3 regions of the Planococcus sp. TJ-301 genome follow, and region 2 is predicted to be linked to each of the others. Evidence: riboswitches for the same ligand, from Rfam matches in the RefSeq annotation. Region 2 holds a riboswitch; each other region holds the start of a gene.
The links. A riboswitch is a leader RNA that binds a small molecule or an ion and turns the genes downstream of it on or off. The one in region 2 is predicted to bind S-adenosylmethionine.
Positions count from the first base shown of each region.

Region 1: it holds a riboswitch for S-adenosylmethionine, as region 2 does, so the genes downstream of both, metK (methionine adenosyltransferase) here and AC4EHJ_RS15515 (methionine ABC transporter ATP-binding protein) in region 2, are expected to answer to the same signal.
Region 3: it holds a riboswitch for S-adenosylmethionine, as region 2 does, so the genes downstream of both, AC4EHJ_RS10395 (2,3-diketo-5-methylthiopentyl-1-phosphate enolase) here and AC4EHJ_RS15515 (methionine ABC transporter ATP-binding protein) in region 2, are expected to answer to the same signal.

Region 1 covers NZ_JBZDOH010000001.1:9,893-19,747, reverse strand. Annotated here, with positions in the region: gene AC4EHJ_RS00170 (gamma carbonic anhydrase) at 1-277, shown strand, start outside; gene metK (methionine adenosyltransferase) at 492-1,697, opposite strand; SAM riboswitch class I at 1,901-2,012, opposite strand; gene pckA (phosphoenolpyruvate carboxykinase (ATP)) at 2,250-3,839, shown strand; gene AC4EHJ_RS00155 (alpha/beta hydrolase family protein) at 3,903-4,688, opposite strand; gene ytkD (RNA deprotection pyrophosphohydrolase) at 4,669-5,127, opposite strand; gene AC4EHJ_RS00145 (Dps family protein) at 5,196-5,642, opposite strand; gene yidD (membrane protein insertion efficiency factor YidD) at 5,749-5,979, shown strand; gene AC4EHJ_RS00135 (metal ABC transporter substrate-binding protein) at 6,068-7,075, shown strand; gene AC4EHJ_RS00130 (MOSC domain-containing protein) at 7,112-7,774, opposite strand; gene AC4EHJ_RS00125 (nucleoside 2-deoxyribosyltransferase) at 7,807-8,232, opposite strand; gene AC4EHJ_RS00120 (hypothetical protein) at 8,229-8,582, opposite strand; gene menC (o-succinylbenzoate synthase) at 8,588-9,664, opposite strand; gene AC4EHJ_RS00110 (o-succinylbenzoate--CoA ligase) at 9,655-9,855, opposite strand, start outside.
Region 2 covers NZ_JBZDOH010000004.1:150,497-160,351, forward strand. Annotated here, with positions in the region: gene AC4EHJ_RS15495 (arsenate reductase family protein) at 1-282, shown strand, start outside; gene gcvH (glycine cleavage system protein GcvH) at 362-742, shown strand; gene AC4EHJ_RS15505 (toprim domain-containing protein) at 814-1,152, shown strand; gene AC4EHJ_RS15510 (thioredoxin family protein) at 1,159-1,470, shown strand; SAM riboswitch class I at 1,518-1,622, shown strand; gene AC4EHJ_RS15515 (methionine ABC transporter ATP-binding protein) at 1,704-2,729, shown strand; gene AC4EHJ_RS15520 (methionine ABC transporter permease) at 2,722-3,390, shown strand; gene AC4EHJ_RS15525 (MetQ/NlpA family ABC transporter substrate-binding protein) at 3,425-4,240, shown strand; gene AC4EHJ_RS15530 (dicarboxylate/amino acid:cation symporter) at 4,388-5,560, shown strand; gene AC4EHJ_RS15535 (hypothetical protein) at 5,662-6,189, shown strand; gene AC4EHJ_RS15540 (YuzK family famiily protein) at 6,602-6,760, shown strand; gene sufC (Fe-S cluster assembly ATPase SufC) at 7,032-7,811, shown strand; gene sufD (Fe-S cluster assembly protein SufD) at 7,830-9,134, shown strand; gene AC4EHJ_RS15555 (cysteine desulfurase) at 9,134-9,855, shown strand, end outside.
Region 3 covers NZ_JBZDOH010000001.1:2,125,956-2,135,810, forward strand. Annotated here, with positions in the region: gene mtnA (S-methyl-5-thioribose-1-phosphate isomerase) at 1-217, opposite strand, end outside; gene mtnK (S-methyl-5-thioribose kinase) at 217-1,401, opposite strand; SAM riboswitch class I at 1,479-1,633, opposite strand; SAM riboswitch class I at 2,035-2,144, shown strand; gene AC4EHJ_RS10395 (2,3-diketo-5-methylthiopentyl-1-phosphate enolase) at 2,224-3,438, shown strand; gene AC4EHJ_RS10400 (2-hydroxy-3-keto-5-methylthiopentenyl-1-phosphate phosphatase) at 3,444-4,109, shown strand; gene AC4EHJ_RS10405 (methylthioribulose 1-phosphate dehydratase) at 4,106-4,723, shown strand; gene AC4EHJ_RS10410 (1,2-dihydroxy-3-keto-5-methylthiopentene dioxygenase) at 4,739-5,272, shown strand; gene AC4EHJ_RS10415 (DUF4395 domain-containing protein) at 5,679-6,092, shown strand; gene AC4EHJ_RS10420 (glutamate-5-semialdehyde dehydrogenase) at 6,125-7,393, opposite strand; gene proB (glutamate 5-kinase) at 7,397-8,518, opposite strand; gene AC4EHJ_RS10430 (carbon starvation CstA family protein) at 8,937-9,855, opposite strand, start outside.

The DNA of each region.
Region 1 (9,855 bases), on a different contig from region 2:
CCACCAAGTCACCTTGCACAGCTGCAAAATCCGCAAAGGAGCACTTGTCGGCATGGGTTCCGTCATTCTTGACGGCGCCGAAATCGGCGAAGGGGCATTTATCGGAGCGGGCAGCCTCGTTCCGCCTGGAAAAGTCATTCCGCCAGGCATGCTCGCCCTCGGCCGCCCCGCAAAAGTTGTCCGTGAACTAAAAGACGAAGACAAAGCAGACATGGAGCGAATCGTCCGCGAATATGCTGAAAAAGGTGCTTATTACAAATCGCTGCAAGAAAAATAAAAAGATTTTCTAGCCGGCCAAAAGCCGGCTTTTTTTAAGCTGCGCATTTTCCTGCAATGCAAACGAATTAATATCCATTATTTTTAGAATATTTAATTATTTACATTTATTCTATCATTTTTCTCCAACTATTCAATGGCTTATTGATGCTGTTCTTATTCAAAAAAAGACGACCGGCAGATTTGCCGATCGTCTTTTCTACTATTATATTAATTTATTCTGCAGCAACGCCTGATTGTTCTTTTAGGATTGCTGCTTTATCCGTACGTTCCCATGGCAGATCCACGTCCGTACGGCCAAAATGTCCGTATGCTGCAGTCTGCTTGTAGATTGGGCGGCGCAGGTCAAGCATTTTGATGATGCCAGCTGGACGCAAATCGAAGTTTTCGCGTACTAAGTCAATCAAAGTGTCTTCGCTTACTTTGCCTGTTCCGAATGTATCGATAGCGATTGAAACCGGGTGTGCTACCCCGATTGCGTAAGCCACTTGGACTTCACATTTGTCTGCAAGGCCTGCAGCAACGATGTTTTTCGCAACATAGCGTGCAGCGTATGCACCTGAACGGTCCACTTTAGTCGCATCTTTGCCTGAGAAAGCACCGCCGCCGTGGCGCGCATAACCGCCGTAAGTATCTACGATGATTTTGCGGCCAGTCAAGCCCGCATCTCCTTGTGGTCCACCGATAACAAAACGGCCTGTCGGGTTGATGAAGTATTTTGTATCCTCATCGATCAAATTAGCCGGAACGACTGCGTTGATGACATATTCTTTGATGTTGCGCTGAATCTGCTCAAGCGTCACTTCTGGGTGATGCTGAGTCGAGATGACGATTGTGTCAACGCGGAACGGTTTATTGTTTTCATCGTATTCGATCGTCACTTGCGTTTTGCCATCCGGACGCAAATATGGAAGGATCTCTTCTTTGCGCACTTCTGCAAGGCGGCGAGCCAGTTTATGTGCCAAGCTGATTGGCAATGGCATCAATTCTTCTGTTTCGTTAGATGCGTATCCGAACATCAGACCTTGGTCTCCTGCTCCGATTTCATCCAATTCTTTATCAGTCATTTGCCCTTCGCGTGCTTCAAGAGCCACGTTGACTCCCGCAGCAATATCCGCTGACTGCTCATCAATCGCTGTCAAAACAGCGCTTGTTTCAGAGTCGAAACCGTATTTCGCGCGTGTATAGCCGATATCTTTAACTGTTTGGCGCACTACTTTTGGGATGTCGACATACGTCGATGTCGTAATTTCTCCCGCAACAAGCACCAAACCTGTTGTTACTGTCGTTTCGCATGCTACCCGTGCGTTCGGGTCTGCTGCTAAGATTGCATCAAGGATGGCATCTGAGATTTGGTCACAGATTTTATCCGGATGTCCTTCTGTTACTGATTCTGATGTGAATAATTTACGGTTTGTCAAAAAAAGCTCCTCCTTATATCCTGCGAGATTGCTCTCGAAATTGATACGGTACTCGTTTTCCCATGTCAAGTCCGTTCCAGCCGAACTGGATTGAACTTCAAGCCGTTGTGGCCTTTGCACACGAGGATTAAGGGCGATTCATAAAAAAATCCCTTCGCTCATAAATAAATGAGGAAAGGAAAAATCATCATAAGCACCTTTCACTCTTATCGTCCAAGGTTGAGTTCCTTGCTTCAGGTTTGGCACCTTCTCTGCAAATGCAGCAGGTTGCCGGGTTTCATAGGGCCTGTCCCCTCCACCAGCTCGGAATAAGAGTATCCGTACAATTTTTCATCATACGGAATGTATATAGTGATGTCAACGTTTTTAGCCAAATAGAAGTGCAAAACTTTATTGATCCACACGATGAATGGATTAATGCCAAATTATTGTTACTTTTTCATGTCACCGGGTTATTAGTATAGACTAATGGCTATAATGTGTTATACTAATCTACGAAATATACAAGCTCCCCATGGCTATGGGAATAACCGAAAAGGAAGGTACATATAAATGAATCCAGTAAACTTCTCAAGCAATTTAAAGGATCTTTTAAATGGCCAAAATATACACGTGCAATTATCAGTTCCACAATTAATCGAAGCAGCCACATCCCGTGGAGAAGCTGTTTTGACGAAAGATGGCGCAGTAAAAGCTGAAACTGGCAAATACACTGGCCGCTCCCCTAAAGATAAATATATCGTAGATGAAGCTATTTCTAAAGATAAAATTGACTGGGGTTCTGTAAATCGCCCGATTTCATCCGAAGTTTTCGAAAACCTGTACGCTAAAGTGCTGGACCACATGAAGCAAAAAGATGAGCTGTTCGTATTCAAAGGATACGCCGGTGCTGATCCTGAATCGCGTCTGGGCATTCAGACCATCAACGAATACGCTTGGCATAACCTATTCGCTCATCAACTGTTCATCCGTCCGACAAAAGAGGAATTGACAAGCCACGAAGCGCAATTCACAATTGTCTATGCACCAACGTTCCACGCAGATCCTGCTGTGGATGGTACGGATTCTGAAACTTTCATCATTGTATCGATGGAGCAAAAAATCATCTTGATCGGCGGAACAGAATATGCCGGCGAAATGAAAAAAGCGATCTTCTCGATCATGAACTACCTGCTTCCTGAACAAGGCATCCTTCCTATGCATTGTTCAGCGAACGTCGGCGAAGAAGGCGATGTAACGTTGTTCTTCGGTTTGTCTGGAACAGGCAAAACAACATTGTCTGCAGACGAAAACCGCAAATTGATCGGCGACGACGAGCATGGCTGGTCTGATAACGGCGTCTTCAACATTGAAGGCGGATGCTATGCGAAAACGATTAATTTAACGCGCGAACATGAACCGCAAATCTATGACGCAATCACGTTCGGTTCTGTACTTGAAAACGTAGTAGTGGATGAAGAAACACGCATTCCGGATTACGCTGACGGTTCTTTAACAGAAAACACACGTGCAGCATATCCGATCCATGCAATCAAAAATATTGTCTTCCCTTCAGTGGCAGGCCATCCAAAAACAATCGTCTTTTTGACTGCAGACGCTTTCGGCGTACTGCCTCCAATCAGCAAATTGACAAAAGAGCAGGCGATGTACCATTTCCTAAGCGGATACACATCGAAACTTGCGGGCACTGAGCGCGGCGTCACTTCTCCGGAAGCGACATTCTCTACGTGCTTCGGGTCACCTTTCCTTCCATTGCACGCGACTGTCTACGCTGAAATGCTTGGCGACAAAATCGATGAGCATGGGTCTGAAGTGTTCTTAGTGAATACGGGCTGGACTGGCGGCGTCTACGGCGTCGGGAGCCGCATGAAATTGTCGTACACACGCACAATGGTGCGTGCAGCAATCAAAGGCGAACTCCACAACATCGAAACGGAACAAGAAGCTGTATTCGGCTTGCAAATTCCGAAAGAAGTGCCAGGTGTTCCTACTGAAGTATTAAACCCGCGCAATGCTTGGGCTGACAAAGCCGCTTACGATCAGAAAGCAAGAGAGCTTGCACAAGAATTCGAAGCGAACTTCAAGAAATTCGGTACTGTCTCCACTGATATCAGTGAACAAGGCGGACCGATTAAAAACTAACTAGGAAAAAGAAGCTATCCATAGCGGATAGCTTCTTTTTTTGCGGCTTTTTTCCTTGAGGTCTTATTCATCCACTTCTTGGCTCTTCATCCACTCAGTCAAAGACCGTGCCGTTTTACGGTTCACGGCTGGCGGGAAGAAGTGCGTATAGTCCGGAAAATACCAGGTTTCGTGCTTTTGACCGTTTAGGATCAACGCTTCTTCCAGCAAAAACGCTTGTGCTGGAAACACGTTTTCATCTTTCAGCCCGTGGATAATTAGAAACGGAGCTTGCGCTTCATTCAAGCGCATCAAAGGATTTCTCTCCTCATACGCCTCCAATGCTGTATTTGGCGTGCCGCCGTAAAGCCGCTTCATCATACGCCGCATATCTGGCCGTTCTTTATACGTCAGTACGGTATCTGTGACGCCTGCCCAAGTGACGACAGACGTAATGTCGTGCCGCAGGACTGCGGTCCATATAGCCATGATTCCTCCACGGGAGAAAGCCAGGATATGGACTGCCTCTGAGCAGAATTGTTTCAGCACGTCGACTGCATAAACCGCGTCCCATCGATCCGCTCCGGCAAATTCATCGCGCCCTTGCCCGCCCCGGTTTCCACGGTAATAAGGTGCAAACACCACAAATCCTTGTGCGGCGAATTGTGCGATCCGCGCCGGCCTGACCATGCCGATTGACTGGATGCCGCCGCGCAGGTAAAGGATGCCGCTATAAGCGCCTCTTTTTTCCGGTTCGGCCAGCAAGCCTTTCACGAGCAATCCTTCTGACCAATAACTGATTTCTGTCAGCCGCACATGCGGATTCGGCGAAGGATACATTTTCTTCGATTTAATCGTTCCATTTTCCAAGATGCTCCACCTTCTCCATGATTGCCTTCATTCCGTCGTCTTTCATTAGAAAACTATATTTGTTATCCGGTTCTAACTCCCCTATGAGCACGATGCCGTCGGTTTCCATCAAGCGAATCTCCTCTAACCGCTGCGCTTTCCCGATAAAGACGGTTTTACAGAACGGACGATCCGTATTGACGCGATATTCCGCGAACCATTCCAATTCTGCGAGAACAGCACCCGTTTCCTCGTATACTTCCCTTATTGCCGCCTGCTGTAAACTTTCGCCAGGCTCCGCCTTGCCTCCCGGAAACTCAAGCCCCCGTTCTTTATGCTTCGTCAGCACCCACTCGCCGCTGAATTTGCAAATAACCAATACGTGCCTGCATGGCGCAGGAAACGATTCTTTTTCAAATGAAAGCTCGCATTCGATGCCGTTCAGATCTATATATTTCATCCACTCACTCCTTGGCTCATAAGAAAAAGCGTGCACTGTCGTTCAGTGCACGCTCCAGTCCTTCTATTTTACTTCTTTTCGCCAAGAAAAGCAGATAACATCCAAGAATGCTTTTCAAGATTCTGATGGATAGCGTTGAACATATCTTCGGTCATGTCGTCGCCGTCTTCAGCAGCCAATTCCATGCCTTTTTTCAGGGATTTCATGACTTTATTATAATCTTTCACGACTGTATCGACCATTTGTTCAGCCGTTTCCTTTGATGTCGCTTCTTTTACGACCGACAGCTCCAATTGCTCTTTCATCGTCGCAACCGGTTTGCCCCCAAGCGCCAATAGGCGTTCTGCGATTTCATCCATATGCAAAGTAGCCTCGTTGTATAATTCTTCGAACTTCACATGCAGCGTGAAAAATGAAGGGCCTTTCACGTACCAATGAAAATTATGTAATTTCGTATACAGCACCGACCATGTTGCCACCTGTACGTTCATTTCTTGGTTTAACTCTTTTGACATATTGCCCACTCTCCTCAAGTTTTGATAAGCTCTTATACTTTATTTATACCTCTCCCCTGCTTACAATAAACATACAGACAATTACCGTGAAAGAAGATGAATCTAATTGAAGACATTCCTCTTAAAGTTTTTCCGCTTTTACCAGCGGTTCATTTCTCCCTTGTCACCGCCAAGCTGCCGCTTCTACCCGACCTGCTCCCATTACGGAATTGAAGCCGTTGAGAAGCATGGTGCATTGAAAGGCGGTTATCTCGCAGTACGCCGAATTTTAAGCTGCCACCCTTTCAATAAAGGCGGCATCGATTTTGTCCCCGAAGAATGGCCACCAAAAAAATGATTGGTGGTTTTTCTTGTGTTTTAAAAAGATTTGCTGTATTATTCGTTAAGTAGTTAAAACGTAATCATTACATTTTGGAGGATAAATTATGAAAAAGTTATTTGCAATCTTATCATCGGCTTTATTATTAGCGGCTTGCGGCACTCCGGCCGGCGAAGAACAAGCACAAGACGGACAGGCGGACGAGTCGAAAGTCCAGGTTTACACGACTGTTTATCCGCTCACATATTTTACGGAACGGATCGGCGCTGAGCATGTCGAGGTTCAATCGGTCTACCCTGCCGGAGCGAATGAACACAGCTTTGAGCCAACGCAACAGGACATGATCAAGTTGGCAGAGGCTGACTTGATGTTCTACGTCGGCTTAGGCTTGGAAGGCTTTATCGGCAAAGCGAAAGATACATTGAAAAATGAAAAGGTCCAATTCACAGCAACATCCGACTCGATCTCGGACGAGGAGATGGATGCAGCAGCTGGACCGCATGAGGATGAGCATGAGGAAGAATCCCACGATAAGGATGCACATGAAGAAGAGCCTGCTGAAGAAGCTGGCCACGACGGCCACGACCACGGCTCAACAGACCCGCATGTCTGGATGTCCCCTGTACTGAGCCAAAAACTGGCAGCATCGATCAAAGAGTCATTGGTTGAACAAGATCCCGACCATGCTGAAGACTACCAAAGCAATTACGATGCATTAGTTGCTGAACTTGAAGAGCTGGATGAATCGTTCGTTGCATTGTCTGAACGCGTCAACAACAAGACATTCTTCGTTTCGCATTCGGCATTCGGCTATATTTCCGAGCCATATGGCTTTGAACAAATTGCAGTCGCCGGCTTGAACAGCCAGGACGAACCTTCCCAGAAGGAACTGACCCAAATTGTCGATCTCGCCAAGGAGGAAAAAATCCAACATATCGTTTTTGAACAAAACGTTTCCTCCAACTTGACGGAAGTCATTCAGAAGGAAGTCGGAGCCGAAGCAGTTGAAATGCACAATCTCGGCGTGCTTACCCAAGAAAACATCGACAACGAAGAAACGTATTTCACGTTGATGGAAAAGAATCTCCAAACGCTTGAAACCATATTGAAATAAACAAAAAGCACTGCGAATCCGATTCGCAGTGCTTTTCTATGTCGTTAGTTTCACTAACCGTTTTGTCAGCCAGTCTTGCCATTCTGCGGCAAGCGCTCGAGCTTCCAGAACTTGCTGGATTGCCTCAGCATTTTTCGGCTGATGGAAATTCACGTTATTGGCATACAACACAGAAACCCCTTTTGGATCCCTTTCGATTAACTCTACCCGGTCATCCGACGCGACCATCCCTTCCTCCAGCACACGGCAAAGATAGCCGGTAAAGCCGGTTATCACCATCTCTTTCAGGAAAGGTGCCATTTCGAGGCGCCGATCGATCGTGTTACAGGGCACGCGGCCTTGCGTCACTTGGACGACAGCTTCGCCGATGCGCAAAACATCGCCGATATAGATGTTTTCTTCCAGCATATCGGTTAGCGTCAGGTTTTCCCCGAACGCGGCTGGCGGCAGCCCAATACCAAACTCCTGTTCCCAGCGTACATAATGTTCGAATGGATAAATGCAGACAGCGCGGTCCACCCCGCCGTGATGCTTCATGTCTGCTACTCCATCGCCATGAAAGCCCTCTTTAGCCAAAAAAGCATGCTGTACCGGTTTTTTGCAAATTGCTGTCAACATTTCTTTGCCTTCTCCATAAAAAAGCTTTTCCGGCATGCCGATAGCAAAATACTTGATTTCAGCCCCTTGGATATTGTTCATCGCCAAGCCCCCTTTTGCGGATTCTCTTTGTTTTATTTTAACATTATGGAATGTTTGGCCAACTGCGCGTTGTTAATCGTTTGAGCGACAATTCCTACCAGGTCATTCAGTGTGCCGATCACCCGCTCCACTTCCGGCAAATGGTAGAACGTGGTCGTTGCCGAAAAATCATAAACGGTATCTTCTTCGGAAAACAAATACACCTTTTTCTCTGTAGCCAGTGCCAGCCCAAGCTCGATATGGCTCCCTTTGCCTGCAGGCAGCAAGATAAAGAACATATCAGCTTCAAGGACTGCGGCTTTTTCAAGCTGCCCGATTGCAGCAAGAGCTTCTGCATTTTCGGCTCTGCTGTTCAAGGTCCAATCATAGGTCTGTTCATGCCCCTGTTCGATCAGCATGCGGCTAAGGTATTTCACCATTTCCTGGTTCGAAAAACTTGATGCTATGTAAAATTTCATGTATTGGTCTCCTTTTCCCGCTTAGCCATTTTTAAGTAGATCTGCACCGCTGTAATTGCCAGCAGCAGCCAAATTATTGGATTGCCAAGGGATATCCCCATAGAGGATGTTCCGCCAAGCAGCGGCAGCACTATTAGCAGAACTAAAAGGTAAAACGTGGAGCCCAGCATCCATAATGCTTGCCCCTTTACATTGCTGTGTTTTTTTGAAGCAAAGCCACCTGCCAGAAAAAGAATGGAAATGACAGCAATGGCAATCCATTTGCCCATGTCAAATCCCATCAATTGCGGAAAATGATCCTTTACCAGCAAATAGGTCATCGCCAATAACATGATTACTCCCCTTAACATGCCATTCACCCTTCTCTCTGCCAATCAACGCGGTAACCGATACCGGCATCTTTGCTCAACTGAACTTTTCCATTTTTTATCCTGATTTCAGGTTCGATAATATCCCGATCCCAGAAATGGCGGGACGCGGAAAAGTCGCCAGGAAGCGTGATCCCTGGCAAGGAAGCGAGCGCCAGATTATGGGCTTTCGAAACTCCGAATTCGATCATTCCGCCGACCCACATGCCGATTGAATGTTCACGGCACAGCTCAACTACTTTCAGCGTTTCGCTCCAGCCGCCGAGCCTGCCCATTTTCAAGACCAGAATATCCGCAGCCCCTTCGGCGATTGCCCGTTCGGCATCAGCTAAACAGCCGATGCTTTCGTCGAGGCAGATCGCCGTTTCCATAACGCGTTTCGCGCGGGCGTGGAGTTGCCATTCTTGTTCGCCGAAAGGCTGCTCGATCAACTTGAAGCCCGCGCCATCGAATTCCAGCAGCCGCTCCCAAGAAGCTTCTGCGAATGCACCGTTTGCATCAGCAAAAAACAGCATCTCCGGGTACCGGCCAATGATTTCTTTTAAAAGTTCGACGTTGCTGTCTGGCGTGATTTTGATTTTGACCCGGCTATAGCCCGCAGAAAAAGCCGCAGCCACCTCATCGCCGATTTTGTCTTCATCCGCCGCAACAACGACTCCTGCCGGCACCGGTGCATCCGAACCGCCGAGCATTTGCCATAGCGGCATCCCCCGTTTTTTCGCGAACACATCCCACACAGCTGTCTCTACTGCCGCTTTCGCCATGCGGTTGCCTTTGACAGCGGTAAACAACTCAGCCACTTGTGAGGGACTTTCCAAGGTTTTATTCAATAAAAACGGAATCAGTACGTGTTCGATGACAAAACTACAACTGGTGACTGTCTCTTCCGTATACCAAGGAGTTGAAAACGCGACACATTCACCGAACCCTTCCAGCCCTCCATCAGAAACCACTTTTACGATCAGGCTTTCCCGCTCCGTAACCGTTTGCAGCGAGGTTTTAAAAGCATGCTTCAAGGGTTCGTTGACCCGCTTCAGCTCAATCGATTCGATCGTCAATCCCATGTTTTCAGCTCTCTTCTCAATAGCTTGTTCGAGGCATTGCGCGGCAGCGAATCGACTTTTCGGATCCACTTTGGCACTTTATACGATGCAAGCCGCGTCTGGCAGAACTCCACCAGTTCCTGCTTTTCCACGTCATCTTTCAATACAACAAACGCCACCGGCACTTCTCCCCATACATCGTTCTTTGTGCC
Region 2 (9,855 bases):
ATTGAATACAACGAGATCAATATTGCGGAAGCACCGCCTTCAAAAGAGCAGCTCAGCGAAATTTATGGAGCGAGCGGAGTCGACTTGAAGAAGTTTTTCAACACAAGTGGCATGAAATACCGCGAGCTTGGCTTGAAAGACAAGTTGCCCCAAATGAGCGAAGAAGAACAGTTGGAATTGCTGGCTTCTGACGGCATGCTCATTAAACGTCCGCTGGCTTACGGCTACGGCAAAGTGACACTCGGGTTCAAAGAACAGGACTTTGAGTCCAGCTGGAGATAGAGCAATTGATTTCTTGTATTTCCGATTTGTTTATGTCAAACTTAGATATGAGTAAACTACATAATATGGAGGGTTTTCGATGAGTACACCACTAGAACTTCGTTATTCAAAAGAGCATGAATGGGTCAAGGTAGAAGGCGCGACAGCACGGATCGGCATTACTGATTTTGCACAAGCTGAACTTGGAGATATCGTTTTTGTCGAATTGCCGCAAGTTGGTGACGAACTGAAAAAAGACCAGCCTTTCGGCAGTGTCGAGTCTGTTAAAACTGTTTCTGAACTTTACGCTCCAATCAGCGGAAAAGTACTGGAAGTAAACAGTGAGCTTGAAGATAGCCCGGAATTTGTTAACGAATCCCCTTATGAAAATGCGTGGATGGTGGTAATCGAATCCCCTAGCGAAGCTGAATTGGGCGAATTGATGACAGCTGAGCAATACAAAGAAATGATCAACGAGTAATTCCAAAGCGCCTTTGTGGCGCTTTTTTTATACACAATTCTGGACATACTTTCCGAGCGAGGTGTTGCTTTATGGAAAAAGTGATTGTGGTGGAAGGAATCAGCGATAAAGTGAGGATAGCGCCGCTTATTGCAGAACCCGTGACGATTCTTTGTACAAATGGTACAGTAAGTGCAACAAGGCTTGAAGAATTGCTGCTGCCGTTTGAAGAAATGGATATCATCATATTGGTGGACGCGGACAAATCAGGCGAGAAGCTGCGCAAACTGGTGAAGCGCGAGTTTCCGGAAGCCCGCCATTTCTATATCAACCCGAGCTACAAAGAAGTAGCTGCTACACCTATCCGCATCCTGATGGATATACTGATATCAGCAAACGTTCAAGTCAATAAGTTTATAGCTGAGGGATGAAACCGCATGAATGAATGGACACATAAAGAATGGCTGAAAGAGAAAAATACAAACGACGTGGCTGCTTACTACCTGTATGCGCCGATGTGCGGAACTTGCCAGATTGCTTCGAAAATGCTGGAGGTCGTGCAGGAACTGGTACCGGATCTGCCAATGGGAAAAGCAAACTTGAACTATGTGCAGGAAATCGCTTCGCTGTATCAAGTGGAAAGCGTCCCATGCCTGCTCATCACGCAAAATGGACAGCTGAAAGAAAAGATTTACGCGTTCCAATCCGTACCTTATCTGTATGGAAAGTTAAAATCAGTTGACGTATAAATCCAGGCATGGTAAATTAAATTTCTGAAATTAATTAAATATCGTTACTCTTATTAAGAGTGGTGGAGGGAAGTGCCCTATGAAGCCCGGCAACCGTCATGAAAATGAAATGGTGCCAAGTCACGCGAAGCTGAAACTTCGGGAAATGAGAGATCGGTTCAACTTTTTAAGTTACCCTTCTGCTCATTTCTGCGCAGAAGGGTTTTTATTTTTGGATTAGGAGTGTTTATGGAATGATTGAACTTAAAAAGTTATCGAAAGTGTTCGATACGGGCAAAGGCTCGTTGACAGCGGTCGATGGAGTGGAACTGGACATTGCACCAGGCGAGATTTTCGGCATCATCGGCTATAGTGGAGCGGGCAAGAGCACGCTCATCCGTTTATTGAACGGATTGGAAAAGCCGACGTCGGGGTCAGTCGTCATCAACGGCCAGGACATCACAGCGATCAACAGCAAGGACTTGCGCAAAGCACGCCAAAAAGTCAGCATGATTTTCCAGCATTTCAATTTGCTGTGGTCGCGCACCGTCAAAGAGAATATCGAATTCCCGCTTGAAATTGCAGGAGTGCCGAAAGAAAAACGCGCTGAGCGTGTCTTGGAACTTGTGGAGCTTGTCGGCCTTACCGGAAGAGAGAACGCGTATCCTGCGCAGCTATCCGGAGGGCAAAAGCAGCGCGTCGGCATTGCCCGTGCTTTAGCGAACAACCCGGAAGTGCTGCTATGCGATGAAGCCACTTCTGCATTGGATCCGCAGACGACCGATTCGATCCTGGATTTATTGGTGGATATCAACAAACGCTTAGGATTGACGATTGTGCTGATCACCCATGAAATGCATGTCATCCGCAAAATCTGCCACCGTGTCGCCGTCATGGAAGGCGGCCGCGTCGTCGAATTGGGCGACGTGCTGAACGTTTTCCAGGCGCCAAAAGAAAACATCACCAAACGATTTGTTGCTCAGGTGACAGACACCGAAGATTCCCAGGCAACCATTAAGCATTTGCGCGAACTGTATCCGTCGGGTGTCCTCATCAAACTGGTATTCGTCGGAGACCAAACCGAGCAGCCGATCTTAACGAAACTGATTCGCAAATACCCTGTCGATATCAACATTGTGCAGGGGAATATCGCACATACGCAAAGAGGGGCTTATGGAACATTGATCTTACAAATAAAAGGCTCACAGCCTGAAATTGATGAAGCGATCGCCTTCCTTAATGCAGAAGACGTCCAAACGGAGGTGATGGCAAATGATTGAGTCATTATTCCCGAACGTCGACTGGAATGATATGTGGGAAGCTACGCTCGAAACCATTTACATGACCGCGATGTCGACATTCTTCACGTTTGTCATCGGTTTGGTGCTCGGCATCGTCCTATTTTTGACAGCACCGAAGCAATTATGGGCCAACAGCATTGTCAATTGGCTGACCGGTGCATTCGTCAATATTTTCCGTTCAATTCCGTTCATCATCTTAATCATTTTACTGATTCCATTCACGAAGTATATGATCGGAACGATTCGCGGACCGAACGCCGCATTGCCGGCGTTGATCATCGGTGCTGCACCATTTTATGCACGCATGGTATTGATCGCCCTGAAAGAAATTGACAAAGGCGTAATCGAAGCTGCCCGGTCAATGGGTGCAAGCACGTGGACCATCATTCGCAAAGTGCTGCTTCCAGAATCAAAACCGGCACTTATTTCCGGCATCACGGTGACAGCCATTGCCCTTGTCGGTTATACCGCAATGGCAGGCATCATCGGAGCCGGCGGCCTTGGCACCCTGGCGTTCCTTGATGGTTTCCAAAGAAGCCGTCAAGACGTCACACTTATGGCCACGATCCTCATATTGATCATTGTATTTGCCATCCAGTTTATCGGTGACCGTTTGACTGTAAAGTCGGACAAACGCTAATCATAAAAAACACATAAAAAGGGAGACTGACAACATGAAGAAATTTGTAGCAGGAACATTATTAACAGCATTCGCATTAGCGGGATGCGGAGCAGACGAAGGCGGCTCAGGCGAAGAGTCATCAACATTGAAAATCGGTGCATCGAATGTGCCGCACGCTGAAATTCTTGAACAAGCTAAACCGATTCTTGAAGAACAAGGCATCGAACTTGAAATCGAATCATACCAAGACTACATTTTACCGAACCAAGACTTAGAAGCAGGTGAAATTGACGCTAACTACTTCCAGCACGTTCCTTATCTGGCTTCACAAGTAGAAGAGTTCGGCTATGAGTTTGAAAATGCCGGCGGTATCCACATCGAGCCAATCGGCGTTTATTCTCAAGAATACGATTCTTTGGAAGAACTTCCAGAGGGTGCTACTATCCTAATGAGCAGTTCAGTTGCAGATCACGGCCGCATTTTATCTATGCTTGAAGCGCAAGGTTTGATTAAGTTGGATGAAGCTGTGGAGAAAACGACCGCAGAAGTCAGCGACATTTCGGAAAACCCTAAAAACTTGCAGTTTGAAACAGATTACGAAGCAGCAATTTTAGTGCAAATGTACGAGCAAGGCGAAGGTGACGCTGTATTGATTAACTCTAACTACGCAATCGATGCTGGCTTGAACCCTATGGAAGATTCCATTGCTCTTGAAGATTCAGACTCACCATATGTCAACATCATTGCGGTCCGCAAAGGCGATGAGGACAAGGAAAATGTCCAAGCATTGGTCGAAGTATTGAAATCACAAGAAATCCAAGACTTTATCTTGGAAGAATGGGGCGGCTCTGTCGTACCTGTAGATTGACAAAAAGCATCCGAGAGGATGCTTTTTTATTTTGATAAAATAATGAAAATATTCCGCGTTTTTCTCAAACTATTCTATTTTTTTGCCTCCTATGATACTTTTGAATAATAATGATAATACAATTGTTCATATGGGGAGGACAAAATAATGAAGATTAAGTTTGGTTTGCTGCCAAGAATTATTTTGGCAATCGCTTTAGGAGTGTTAATCGGTTCATTTGCGCCTGAATGGCTGGCTCGCGTTTTTGCCACGTTCACCGCTATTTTTGGAAGCTTTTTGAATTTCATTGTTCCATTGATCATTCTTGGTTTTATCGCTCCAGGTATTGCTAAACTCGGAAAAGGCTCAGGGAAATTACTGGGGCTTGCCACATTTTTCGCTTATTTCTCGACAATAATTGCTGGCATTCTGGCATTTGTGGCATCAACGACAATTTTACCGAATTTCATGAAAGCCGGATCGATGAGCAACATCGATGATCCGGAACATGCACTTGCTGCATCGTATATCGCATTGGAAATGCCGCCAGTATTCGGCGTTATGTCCGCTTTGATTCTCGCGTTTTTGCTTGGAATCGGTATGGCTTCAACAGGCAGCAAAACAATGATTTCGTTCTTTGATGAATTCCAGGCGGTTATTGAAAAGACGATTTCATATGTAATCATTCCATTGCTGCCAATCCATATTTTCGGGATTTTCGGCAATATGGCATACGGCGGGGCAGTTGCTGAAATTTTGTCATTGTTTGCTGTTGTATTCGTCATGATCCTCATCCTTCACTGGATCATGCTCCTGCTGCAATACACGACTGCCGGTACCTTGAATAAAAAAAATCCATTCTTCTTGCTGAAAACGATGATGCCGGCTTACTTTACCGCGCTTGGCACCCAGTCATCTGCGGCAACAATTCCAGTTACCGTCCAGCAAGCACGCAAGACCGGAGCCAACGAACGTGTTGTTGACTTCGCAGTGCCGCTGTTTGCAACGATTCACCTTTCCGGCAGCACAATCACAATCGTGTCTTGTGCAGTCGGCGTCATGTTATTGACTGGCGAAGTGCCGGCTTTTGGCAGCATCTTGCCATTCATCTTGATGCTTGGTGTAACAATGATTGCTGCACCTGGTGTTCCAGGCGGGGCAGTAATGGCTGCTATCGGGCTGCTTGAATCGATGCTCGGTTTCGATCAAACCATGGTCGCACTTATGATAGCCCTTTACTTAGCACAAGATAGCTTTGGTACTGCAACAAACGTAACTGGCGACGGTGCTTTGTCAATGATCGTCGATCGCTTCACAAATGGAAAAAAAGCGTTGCAATAAAACCAATATTTCCTCTATTTCGACTTTTCTCCCAAATATATACAATCAGAAAAAGCTGTGCTACTATAACTTTGGATTGTAAGAAAAAGGGGGAAATATTTATGAAGAAATTACTGGTTATCGGTTTCTCAGTTGCACTTCTATTAGGAGCTTGCGGTGAAGATAAAACTAGCGGGGCTACTGAAGAAGCACCTGCAACAAATGGTGCTGCAAAAGAGGCAGGCAATGCGAAACAGGAAATGATGCGTTTCTACATGTCAGTTCCAAATACGATCAATGCAACAGATGCAGACTTGAACGCTTTTGAAATGGCACAGACAGAAGGCACATTGCCTAAAGCTGAAGAACTTCAAACAATGAAGGATGCAGCTAAAGCTTCAGCTGAAGAAACTTCCGCAGCAGTAGAAGGAATAGAAATTCCTGAAACGCTCGAAGAACAAAAAGCTGATATCGAAGCTGCACTAGCTTCTATTAAAGAGTCTTACGACATAAAAGCTGAAGAGCTGACGAAAGAAGCTTCTTTCGAAGCGGCAAATGCAAAATTCCAAGATGCAGACGAGAAGTTCAATGCCTTATTGGAAGCGCAAGAGCTTAACCCTTCAAGCATCTACAACGAAGTAAGCCAATAAACAAAAGGTCCGGCATCTGCTGGACCTTTTTTTGTTCCTATATTCCGGAAAATAGCTGTGAAGGCATGCATCCAAGAATTAGAGAGAGGCCGTTGCGAAGAAGCTTGCGCGGCTGAAGCCGTGCCAGCGGAACGCGTCCGCCTGTCTCTGGATTGCTTTAGTAGCTTCGAGTCATGAAAATACGGTGAAGTAAAATGAAAAATTATAATCAAATTCTGAGACATTATTCTTAAAAAGAATAAATTTAGGGTGTTTTGAATTTTCTGGTAATTCATAAGACAAAAGAGCCATTTTATAGAAGTTCACTAATTTTGGGTTTTATCTGGAATATCCGGGGTATACTTTACAAGTAATACAAACCGGAAAGGGATGAACCGCTATCGATTCAAATGGAATTGAGCACACAGAAAAAATGGAACAGGCTTTTAGGGATGTCCACGGATTTGGTATCGACGAATATCAAAACGACACTGACAAGATTATTGAAGTGGAACAACGGAGAGAACAGGATTATCGGCAGGGCCAACAAGTTGCTGCTCGTTTGGAACGTCAAGTACACAGAAATTCATAATAGACGAAATTGACACGGCCGGCGCCTTTAAGTGCCGGTTTTTTGTTTGCTTATTTCTCATTTAGCGATCAGTTATTGAAAATGCGGAAACAGGTTTGGTATGAGGGAAAAACCTCTTGAAATTAGGGCAAATACAGTATTTTAAATTGTTTGCCGTTGGTTTTCAGAGCCGATTTAAAGATTTGCTACAAAGCCCCATTTCATGTAAGATTAGAATGATACTAATTAAGAATGGAATTCCATTCAACATTAACTTTATGGAGGTATATACATGTCAACTTTGATCATTAAAGATTTGCACGTTAAAATCGAAGATAAAGAGATTTTAAAGGGTGTAAACTTAACAATTAATACAGGTGAAATTCATGCCATCATGGGACCTAACGGAACTGGGAAGTCTACATTGGCTTCTGCTATCATGGGGCATCCGAAATATGAAGTAACATCAGGATCGGTATTTCTTGATGGAGAAGACGTTCTTGAAATGGAAGTGGATGAGCGCGCACGTGCAGGCCTATTCCTTGGCATGCAATACCCGAGCGAAATTTCAGGCGTGACAAATGCTGACTTTATGCGCTCTGCGATCAATGCTCGACGCGCGGAAGGCGAAGAGATTTCATTGATGAAGTTCATCCGCGAACTTGACAGCAAGATGGAGACGCTTGATATGGACCAGGAAATGGCACAGCGCTATTTAAACGAAGGCTTCTCAGGCGGCGAAAAGAAACGCAACGAAATTCTTCAATTAATGATGATTAAACCGACATTCGCGATATTGGATGAAATCGACTCCGGACTGGATATCGATGCGCTTAAAGTTGTTTCTGATGGCATCAACCAGATGAAAGGCGAAAACTTCGGTTGCTTGATCATCACTCATTATCAGCGTTTGCTGAACTATATTACACCAGACCACGTCCACGTGATGATGCAAGGCCGCGTCGTTAAATCCGGCGGCAAAGAACTTGCACTTAAATTGGAAGCTGAAGGCTATGACTGGATCAAAACTGAGCTTGGTATTGAAGACGAGACAGTAGGACAAGAAGCTTAATTGGAAGGGGAGACTAACGTGACGGTTGAAACAAACTTAAAAGTGACCGAGCAGGACGTGCGCTCCTTCTCGGCTTCTAAATCAGAACCAGAAGAGTTTACGAACCTGCGCGTCCAGGCTTTGGCAGCTGCAGAAGTGTTGCCTTTGCCAAAACCGGATAAAACGAAAATCACAAGCTGGAACTTTACGGAGTTTCCGGTACATTCGACAGAAAGCTCAACGTATTCTTCATTAACAGAGCTTCCTGAAGAAGTGAAATCATTGGTTGATCTTAAACAGAAAAATCTTTATATCCAACACAATAATACGCCGGCATTTACGGCTTTATCTGATGACTTAAAAGCGAAAGGCGTCATCTTGACTGATATTTTCACTGCAATCCGCGACCATGCGGATTTAGTGGGCAAATATTTCATGAAAGATGCGGTTAAAGCTGAAGAGCATAAATTGACTGCATTGCACGCTGCTCTTTTGAACGGCGGAGTTTTCCTTTACGTTCCTAAAAACGTTGTAGTGGAAGAGCCTGTACAAGTTATCTTCATCCACGACGATGAGAATGCGTCATTGTTCAACCACGCATTGGTCGTGGCGGACACGAGCAGCCAAGTGACATATGTGGAAACATATATTTCGACAGTGCCGCATGCAAAAGGCCTGGCAAACATCGTCTCTGAAGTTATTGCAGAAGATAATGCACAAGTCACTTATGGCGCAGTGGATGTATTGGCTGAAGGCTTCACAACCTACGTCAACCGACGCGGTGTTGCAAAGCGCGACTCACGCATCGAATGGGCGCTTGGCATGATGAACGACAGCGACACGATTTCAGAAAACACGACTTTCTTGATCGGCGACAATTCTGTCGGTGATACGAAGACGGTGGTGGTCGGACGCGGTTCACAGAAACAGAATTTCACAACGAAAATCATCCACTGGGGCAAAAACTCAGACGGACAGATCTTGAAGCATGGCGTCATGAAAGATTCGGCGTCAGCCATTTTCAATGGCATCGGCAAAATCGAGCATGGCGCAACCAAAGCCAACGCAGAGCAAGAATCACGTGTGCTGATGCTTAGCCCGAAAGCGCGCGGGGATGCCAACCCGATGCTTCTGATCGATGAAGATGATGTTACAGCAGGGCACGCCGCTTCAGTCGGCCGCGTGGATCCGCTTCAATTGTTCTACTTGATGAGCCGAGGTATTTCAAAACAAGAAGCTGAACGTCTTGTTATTCACGGCTTCCTGGCACCGGTAGTACGCGTATTGCCAATCGAAGGCGTTAAAAAGCAATTGACGGAGGTTATCGAAAGGAAAGTCCGCTAATGATACCTAAAGAGATTAAAAGCTATTTTCCGATCCTGAATCAAGAAATCAACGGCCATCCACTGGTTTATCTGGACAGTGCGGCAACTTCCCAAAAGCCGGTGCAGGTGATCGAGGCGCTGAAGAATTACTACGAATTCGACAACTCGAACGTCCATAGAGGTGTCCATACACTAGGCAACCGCGCTACTGAGAAATACGAAGGCGCACGTGAAAAAGTGCGTAAATTCATCAATGCCCAATCGACAGAAGAAATCATCTTCCTGCGCGGCACTACCACAGCCATCAATTTGGTTGCACAAAGCTATGGCCGAGCAAATGTCGAAGAAGGCGATGAAATTGTCATCACTTATATGGAGCACCATTCGAACATCATTCCGTGGCAGCAATTGGCGAAAGAACGCGGAGCTGTCCTGAAATATATTGAACTTGAAGAAGATGGTACCATTTCATTGGAACAAGTTCGTGCAGCTATTACGGCCCGGACGAAAATCGTGTCCATGGTTTACGTTTCCAACGTCCTTGGCACGATGAATCCGGTAAAAGAAGTTGCGCAGATTGCCCATGAAGTCGGCGCTGTCATGGTCGTGGATGGAGCACAAGCTGCTCCCCACCTGAAAATTGATGTTCAGGAGCTGGACTGCGATTTCTTCGCGTTTTCAGGTCATAAGATGGTCGGACCGACCGGCATCGGCGTGTTATATGGTAAAAAAGCTCTTTT
Region 3 (9,855 bases), on a different contig from region 2:
GGAGTTCATCCGTGTCGTGGCGGACTGCAGCTAGCGCCAATCCATACGCAGCCGCTATACCGATTGCCGGCGCGCCGCGTACTTTCAGCGTCAAAATCGCTTCATAGACGTCTTCCAAGGTTTCCAGCGCCACGTACTCGATCACATGAGGCAGTTTCTGCTGGTCCAAAATCGTCAGCTTGCCGTCTTTCCAGGAAATTGATAACGGGATTGCCATTATTTCGCCTCCCCGATTAACGCTGTCACTTCGTAGATGCTTTTCACTTCAGCACGCTGCAAAATCAGCTTTTCGCCAAACTGCAATGCCCTTTTTTTCAATTCAATACGGCGGCCAGCGTCCTCGATGCCGTCGAGGTCTTTAACATGCGCCAGGCCGATTGTCCGGCGGATCAGTTCACAACCCGCAAAGCCCAGTGCATCCCGGAAAATCTTCTCGATGATGAATTCGAGATAGCCTTCCGTTCCTTGGTAAGCTTCAATGCCTTTGTTTTCCCAAAGGGCCGTGAATCTTGCTTCAAACGTTTCCCACGTGCGTTCAATATGCGAATGGATCACTGTGCGCTGGTCTCCGCTGCGCGTCAGCGATTGGAAAATCAAATTTGCGAGAAACAAGCCGACATCAAAGCCGATCGGCCCGTAATAAGCGAATTCCGGATCGATGACCTTCGTTTCGCTGTCGCTGGCGAAGATACTGCCGGTATGGAGATCGCCGTGCAGCAGCGCTTCCGCTTCAGTCAAAAAACTAAACTTCAATTTCGCCGCTTCCAACTGAAGCGCTTTGTTAGCCCATAGCGCTTCCACAGCCTCTTTCAGCTCCGGCTCGAAATCATTGGTTTCATTATCAAAAAACGGGTCTGTAAAAATCAGGTCTTCGGTAATCTTGCACAGCTCCGGATTCGAGAAAGCCGCAGCGAGCTTTTTCTTTTCAAATGGGTGAAGCGCAAAATCCGATGTCTGGAACAAGGTGCGCGCCAAGTATTCGCCGATATCCGTCGAAAGCTGCGGATACGCCTTTCCGGCAATCAAGCCTTCGCGGGCAATCGTCAAATGCGACAAATCTTCCATGACCGTCAAAGCCAATACCGCATCCGTGGCATAAACAGCCGGCACCAGATTCGGCACGAATTCACCGTGTTTCCGAAGGGCATCTGCCTCGATCTGTGCGCGCTGCAACGTCAGAGGCCAGCTTTCGCCTACGACTTTCGCATATGGCAACGCCTGTTTCAAAATAACGCTCTTGCCGCTTTCCGGATCCGCCACGCGGAACACGTAATTCAAGTTGCCATCGCCGATTTCGTCGCATTGCAATGCTGCCCCAGCCGGGAATGGATAATGCGTTCTCGCAAGCTCAATGGCGGACTCTACTGTCAATTCTTCGTATTGTTTAGCTGCTGTTGCCATATGTCATCTACCTTTCGAATGCAAAATAAAAAGCCTCTTTCCCAAAAGAAAGAGGCTCAGAAATATAGATTCCATGCCTCTTATCTTTCAGAAATGTACATTTCTGATGGAATTAGCACCGTGCCTTGCGGGATTTTCATCCCGGCGCTGAAGCGCCCCTTCTCACGAAGGTATTACGGTCGGTTGCTGGGCGTCATAGGGCCAATTTCCCTCTGCCTGCTCTTGATAAGAGTTTTTGATGCGTATGTGTATGCTGTTTGAAAAGAATCCTATCATGGTTCAGAATTGAGTGTCAATAACTTTTTTCAATATTCCTTTTCATTTCCCTTTATTAAATTTAAAATCATTTCTTTATACTGTAAAACCAGAAGCGAAGTTTGCAGTCGTTTCAGAGAAATGATTTTTCGTTAACCAGCACTAAATCGGCTTTAACATAACGATAAAATTAGTTAACATGACTTGCATGAAAATTAACATGCACTGGCGAAGCGTTAACATGAACTATTTGAAATTTAACTGGCACTAGCCGAATCCAGCACTCTTCAACCGCAATTTACAGATAATTATTGACAGAAAGTTTTAATCGTGGAATAATCAGAATTACTTTGTATATCGAAACCAATTGAATACGCATTCTTATTCAGAGCAGGTGGAGGGACAAGCCCTATGACACCCGGCAACCGGTCCAGCAATGGACACGGTGCTAATTCTTGCAGCCCGTTTGACAGGCTGAGAAATAAGAAGTTGTTAAGCCCATTAACCTCTTCTTGTTTGAAGAGGTTTTTTTATGTTTTCAATCAATGTAAACGGAGTGTGGATAATTTGAGCAGATTGACAGCTACTTACCAGCTTTACGGAAAACCCGGCTCTTTCGAGAAAAAGGCGGAAGGCATCGCGCTTGGCTTGACGATCGGCTCGTGGACCGATTTGCCGTTGCTTGAGCAGGAGCAATTAAAACAGCATAAAGGCGAGGTGGTCTCGGTCACCGAGTTTGAAGATGCACCGCATCCCTTGAACCCTGGACTGATTCGTGCGGAAGCAAAAATCTCTTATCCGAGTGCGAATTTCTCGCCGGATTTGCCTGCCATCTTGACGACGGTGTTTGGAAAGCTGTCGCTCGACGGCGAAGTGAAGCTGCTCGATTTGGAGTTTGACGATGAACTGCTTGGGCATTTCCCCGGGCCGCAGTTCGGCATCGAAGGCGTCCGCGGTTTGATCGGCGTCCAAGACCGCCCGCTTGTGATGAGTATTTTCAAAGGCGTGATCGGCCGGGACTTGGAGTTTTTGAAAGCCCAGCTCCGGCAACAGGCACTTGGCGGCGTCGATCTTGTAAAAGACGATGAAATTCTTTTTGACAATCCGTTAACGCCATTTGAGCATCGCATTACAGCCGGTAAAGAAGTGCTGCAGAGCGTATTCGAAGAAACCGGCCACCGCACTTTGTATGCCGTAAACCTTTCGGGGCGCACATCCACTCTTAGAGACAAGGCGAAAAAAGCGGTGGAACTTGGAGCTGACGCGTTGCTGTTCAATGTCCATGCCTATGGGCTCGACGTTCTGCAGGAATTGGCGGAAGACACTGACATCCGGCTTCCGCTGATGGCTCATCCGGCATTCAGCGGCGCGTTCACTTCTTCTCCGACTTATGGGTTGTCGACAGCGCTGGCACTCGGCAAATTGACGCGCATCGCCGGAGCGGATTTCTCGTTATTCCCCTCCCCTTACGGAAGTGTTGCACTTGAAAAGAGCCAAGCCTTGGCGCTTGGCGAAGAGCTGGTGAAAGCAAGCGCGTTGAAACGCTCTTTCCCGGTGCCTTCAGCTGGCATTCATCCCGGCCTTGTGCCGCAGCTGTTCGAAGATTTCGGCACTGACAGCATCATTAACGCAGGCGGCGGCGTCCACGGCCATCCGGACGGCGCGGCAGGCGGCGGCAAAGCATTCCGCCAGGCAATTGACGCCGTACTTACTGGACAATCGCTTGCCGAAGCCTCAAAACAACATCATGAATTAAAAACAGCTTTGGATATATGGGGGTAACAACCATGAATAAAACGGTCATCTTCTGTGATTTTGACGGCACCATCACCAATTCAGACAACATCATCGCCATCCTCCAGCATTTTGAGCCGCCGGGATGGAATCCGATAAAAGACCAAATCCTGTCTCAGGAAATATCCATCCGCGACGGCGTTGCGCAAATGTTCTCGCTGCTGCCTGCAGCAAAAAAAGATGAAGTTATCAAGTTTGTCTTGGAACAGGCGCAAATCCGTGAAGGTTTCGCCGATTTCGTCGCTTATACGCGCGAACGCGAGATTCCTCTTTATGTTGTCAGCGGCGGCATTGACTTTTTTGTCCATCCGCTCATTAAACCGTTTGGCCCTTTTGCCGGCGTTTATTGCAACGAAGCGGATTTCTCGGGCGAGTCGATCCGCCTTGAATTTCCGCATGGCTGCGACGAACAATGCCCGAGCCAAGGCTGCGGCTGCTGCAAGCCCTCGATCATTCGCCAATTGCTCGAGGACGGCGCACAAAGCATCGTCATCGGCGATTCCATCAGTGATTTAGAAGCCGCGAAGCAAGCGGATTTCGTCATCGCGCGCGACTATCTTATTGGGAAATGCGAAGAGATTGGCTTGCCGTACAAGCCATTTGAAAACTTCTATGACGTCATGTCGATCATCGATGAAAAACTGGGGGTGAAGTCATGACCGCATTCCAAGAAAGATGGCAGGAACTCGCAGACATCAAAGACGAATTGGCATTGCGCGATTGGTTCATGGGAACGAGCGGAAACCTGGCAATTAAAGTTCAGGACGCGCCGCTGGAATTTCTCGTCACCGCGAGCGGCAAAGACAAACGCAAACGCACATCGGAGGATTTTTTACTGGTGGATGCGGAAGGCAAAGCAGTGGAAGAAACGCCGCTGAAGCCTTCAGCTGAAACGTTGCTGCATTGCGCAGTCTATGCCAAAACCAGTGCGGGCTGCAGCCTTCACATCCATACGGTTGCCAATAACGTTATTTCTGAAATCTACGGCGACCGGGGCAAAATCGACTTTCAAGGTCTGGAGCTCATCAAAGCATTCGGGCTATGGGAAGAAGACGCCGTACTGACGATTCCCATCATTCCAAACCATGCCCACATCCCCGACCTAACGGAAGAGTTTGAAAAACACCTTTCTGCTGACAGCGGTGCAGTGTTGATCCGCAACCACGGCATCACGGTGTGGGGCAAAAATCCATTTGAAGCTAAGAAACTATTGGAAGCAAGCGAGTTCTTGTTTCAATACCAGCTCGCTTTATATCAAATACAATCCCATTAAGAGAGGAAGATTAACATGGCAATCATCAAAATCCAAGGCACAAACGAAACAATCGAAGCGCAGAATGAAGTAGCAGCATTTCTAGAGCAGCAGGAAGTCGTCTACGAACATTGGGACATTGAAAAATTGCCGGAGCATTTGCGTGAGAAGTTCGACCTCAGCGACGCTGAAAAAGAAGAAATCTTAACGGCATTCAAAACCGAAATCGATGACATCTCCGAGCGCCGCGGCTACCAGGCATCGGACATCATCTCTCTTTCCGATTCCAATCCGAAGCTGGACGAGCTATTGAAAAACTTCCAGCGCAAGCACATCCACACAGACGATGAAGTCCGCTATATCGTCAGCGGCCACGGCGTCTTTATCATCCAAGGCAAAGATGAGCGCTTTTTTGAAGTCCATTTGACGCCTGGCGACTTAATCTCTGTCCCTGAAAACATCACGCATTACTTCACATTGGCCGACGACCGCAAAGTTGTCGCAGTACGCATCTTCGTCACTACTGAAGGCTGGGTTCCTGTTTACCAAGAAGAAGGCGTACAATCTTAATAAAAAAGAACCGGCAATTGCGCCGGTTCTTTTTTATTGTGCTTCTTTCCTTAACTTATTCCGTCCTATCCATAACCCATAAAAGTTGAACAAGAGAATATTTATAATCGATATTCCGCAAAACAGCTACGCTTGTCGCGGGCGTCTCCGTGTTTTGCTCCATATCAAGAGATATCTTAGCGGAGGCGCGTCAAGGGGCTAGGCGAAGCTAGGAGACGAGTGTTCTTCTCGTCTCCTAGCGAGAGCCATGCCCAAAGCGACCGGAGCGATTTTTAATATGATACTTCTTTAATTCAACTTATATAATTTGATTTTAATAATCAAAAAAGTTTCGAAACTGAGGCATTACTCTTTAAACCTACTAAACAACTTGGTATAATAATCAATAATCAAAGGAGGCTTCTGTATGTCTATTCCAAAACCGCTTGTGCAATCCAACCAAGCATTTATCGTCCTCACTGTCATCCTTGCCCTTATTTTCCATAAAGCGATTTTATTGCTGCCATTCTTAGTCGGCGTTTATACATTAATCACCAAGAAGAATCCTGTCATCCAGTTCAATAAACGATTTCTGAAAAAACCTGCGAACCAGTATGTCCAGGAAGATCGCGACCAGCAGATTTTCAATCAATGGATTGCCACAATCTGTCTCGGGTTGTCCCTGCTCTTGTTTGCGCTCGGTGCAACAACGGCTGGCTACGTGTTCAGCATCATGGTGCTGATCGCTTCAGGAGTGGCGCTGATGGGCTATTGCATCGGCTGCACTATCCGCTACCGCTATATGATGTGGAAGCACAATAAAACAAAAATCCAGTATTAAACCGAAAGCGGATGCTTTCGGTTTTTTTTGTTTTATTTAATTTGGCCGTTGCCGCGGATCAGGTATTTTGTCGAAGTCAACGCCGGCAAGCCCATTGGGCCGCGTGCATGCAGTTTTTGCGTGCTGATGCCTATTTCTGCTCCGAATCCGAATTCAAAGCCGTCCGTAAAACGGGTCGACGCATTGTGGTAGACAGCAGCCGCGTCCACTCGATTGAAGAATTCCAAAATGCTTTCATTTGTCTCCGAGATAATGGCCTCTGAATGCTTGGTGCCATAAGTGTTGATGTGGTCGATTGCCTGCCCGGTTGTGTCGACAACTTTCAGTGCTACTTCGAGCCCCAGGTATTCCGTCGCCCAATCACTTTCGGTCGCAGCGCATACACCGTCCCATTGCCGGGCCGCTTCGTCTCCGTGGATTTCCACGCCTTGCTGCTGGAACGCTTCTATCAGTTGCCCAAGATGCTTATCTGCCCAGGCTTGGTGGACCAGAACCGTTTCGCAGGAATTGCACACGGACGGGCGCTGGACTTTCGCATTGAGCGCAATCCCAAGCGCCATGTCGACATTCGCCGTCTCATCAATATAGACGTGGCAATTGCCTGCGCCCGTTTCAAGCACCGGCACGGTGGCGTTCGCGACGACGGTCTGGATCAGCTTGGCTCCGCCTCTCGGAATCAGCACGTCCAAATAATCGTTTAGCTTGAACATCTGCGCCGCCGTCTCTCTGCTGGTGTCTTCGATCAATTGAACGGCATCGACTGGCAGCGGGCTTTTTTGGAGCGCATGGTGGATTACTTTGACAAGCGCTTTATTGGAATGGATGGCTGTCGAACTGCCGCGCAGCACGACCGCGTTGCCTGTTTTCAAGCACAAGCTGGAAGCATCGACCGTGACGTTCGGGCGCGCTTCGTAAATCATGCCGACAACGCCGAGCGGCACACGGATTTTTTCCATCTGCAGGCCATTCGGGCGCTCCCATTGCTCGAGCACTTCGCCGACCGGATCCTCAAGCTCTGCTACTTGGACCAGTGCCGAAGCAATTTCCGCCAGTCTGCCTTCATCCAGCTTCAAACGGTCGATGAGCGATTCGCTCATTCCCGCTTTCCGCCCCGCTTCTACGTCCTTTTCGTTCTCCTCTAAGATGAATTTCTGTTCTTCCAGCAATTGCGCCGAAATCCGCTCCAACGCTTCATTTTTTTGCGCCGTTGTCATTTGCGCCATAATCGCTGCCGCAGCTTTCGCTTTTCGGCCTTTTTCAATCAGGCTATCCTTTTGAACCGTTTCAAAAACTCCACTCATCTATCAGATCCCCTTTCCTGCGTGGCTGAACCACTGGCTTCGGTGGATGACCACCTGCCGTTTTCCGGTCTTTGTAATGACCCGGGCCGCTTTGCTGCACAGCCCTTTGATTTCCTGCAATTCCTCAGAAGAAAAGTTCACTTGCCCTCGGCCGATGACTTCCCCCGCAGGATCGACGACTTCCACGACCTCTTCAGCTGTAAAGCGTCCGAAGATTTCCGTAATGCCCACTGGCAATAAACTCCTGCCTTGCTGCGAGATTGCCAGTGCCGCGCCGTGATCCACTTCGATCTTGCCATGCGCTACCGAATGCAGCGCCAGCCATTGTTTTGAATTTTTCACTGTTGCCTGCGGCTCATCGCCTATATACGTCCCATCGCCAGTGCCGTCAACAATGTCGAGCAGCTTGTCCGGCCCGCTTCCTGCGCCAATGAAAATATGTGTGCCCAGCGCGAGTGCAGTCTGGGCTGCTTCCACTTTCGATTTCATGCCACCAGTACCGACAATCGATCCTTCGCTTGATGTTTCTTCAATGAGCTGGTCCGGTATTTCCGATAGGAAGCCATAGCGTTCCGCATCGGGGTTGTTGCGCGGATTGTCGCTGTATATGCCATTGATGTCTGTTAGAATGATCAACATCTGTGCCTGCACCAATCCGCTGACCAACGCCGACAACATGTCGTTGTCACCGAACGTCAGTCCTTCAACTGACACCGAGTCGTTTTCATTGATGATCGGCAGAATATTGCGCTTCAATAACTCCGCCAGCGTAGCACCGGCGTTATGATAAAGGTCTTTTGCCAGGAGATTTTGGCGCGTCAGCAATAGTTGGGCCGTGACGATGCCGTGCTTTTTGAATTCCTCTGAATAGGCGTGGAGCAGCTGCCCTTGGCCGATTGCAGCGGCAGCTTGTTTACCGACAATGCTGACCGGCCGCGCCGAGTAGCCCAAATCGGTGAAACCGGCAGCGACTGCCCCAGAAGATACCAAAATCACTTCATGCCCCTGCGCTTTCAGCCGCGCCAAAGCATGGCCATGCTCCTGGAGCTTTTCAATGCAAAGCCCACCATGAGTATTGGTCAATGAACTGCTGCCTATTTTCACGACAATCCTCTTCTTTTTCACAAACTGTCACCCCCTGTCCTTCATAAGTCTCCGTCTCATCCGAAAATCAATAATAGCATTATTATGCGTTAATATGTATTTTTAGTCAATATATTTTGATTATTTATACAATATCTTTACAAATAAGCATAAGTTGCGTATATTCTTCTTGGCCAGCGTGAGAGGAATTAATCTGTAATTCCGGGAAATAGGCCTTTTCGTTAACAAGGAGTAAATCAGTCTTAACATGACGAAGCGGCCAGTTGACATGACTTGCGAAAGATTTAACAAGTACAAGCTAACCATTAACATGAACTGTTTGAAATTCAACCGGCACTAACTATAAGTCTCACTCTGCGATTTAGATTCAATAGCGCAATATCTGAACCACTCTATAAAAAAAGCCCCGGATTCAATGGAATCCGAGGTTTTTAGAAAATCATGCAGTGTTAGGTTCCGCGTCAGCGGCTTTCAGTGATTTGTATTTGATGATTTGCGCTGCATACCATAGAAGAACTACCAATGTGATGCATGCGCCGATAATCATGGAAAGCTGGTAATCCATATTCAGCCCTTCCGGCGCGTAAAAGATGTATGTCGCTACGACGCCTGTCATGAAGCTTGCCGGGATACCGGTGATCCAATGGAATTTGAAATTGCTTAGTAGATAGACCGTCGCTGTCCACAGCATAACGGTCGCTACGACTTGGTTGGTCCAGCCGACATATCTCCATAGGAATGTATAATCGATTGTCGCCATATAGAATGTCGGAATCGCCAAGGGGACTGTCACCAATAATATTTTCCACTTGCCTTCCATGTCCGTGAATTTAGACAGGATGTCAGTGAGAATCATGCGGGATGAACGTAATGCTGTGTCGCCTGTTGTGATTGGCAGGATGATGACGCCAAAAATTGCCAGGATGCCGCCCATTGTGCCAAGAAGCGAGATGGAGATTTCGTTGACTACGCCAGAAGGTCCGCCTGCAGCAAGCGCCGCTGCCAATCCTTCTGTACCGCTGAAGAATGTCATTCCGGCAGCTGCCCAAATCAAGGCGATCACGCCTTCAATGATCATCGCTCCGTAGAAGATTTTGCGGCCATCGGTTTCTTTCTTCATTGTGCAGGCAATGATCGGGCTTTGTGTGCAGTGGAAACCGGAAATGGCACCGCAGGAAATGGTGACCATCAGAAGCGGCCAAATTGGCAGTTCGCCGGGATGCAGATTAGAGAATGTCAGGTTTGGCATCGGCTTGCCCGAGAAAACCAGCGCAACCGCCACGGCGATTGCCATGAATAGCAAGATGCCGCCGAGAAGTGGATAAATGCGGCCAATGATGCGGTTGATCGGCAAGATG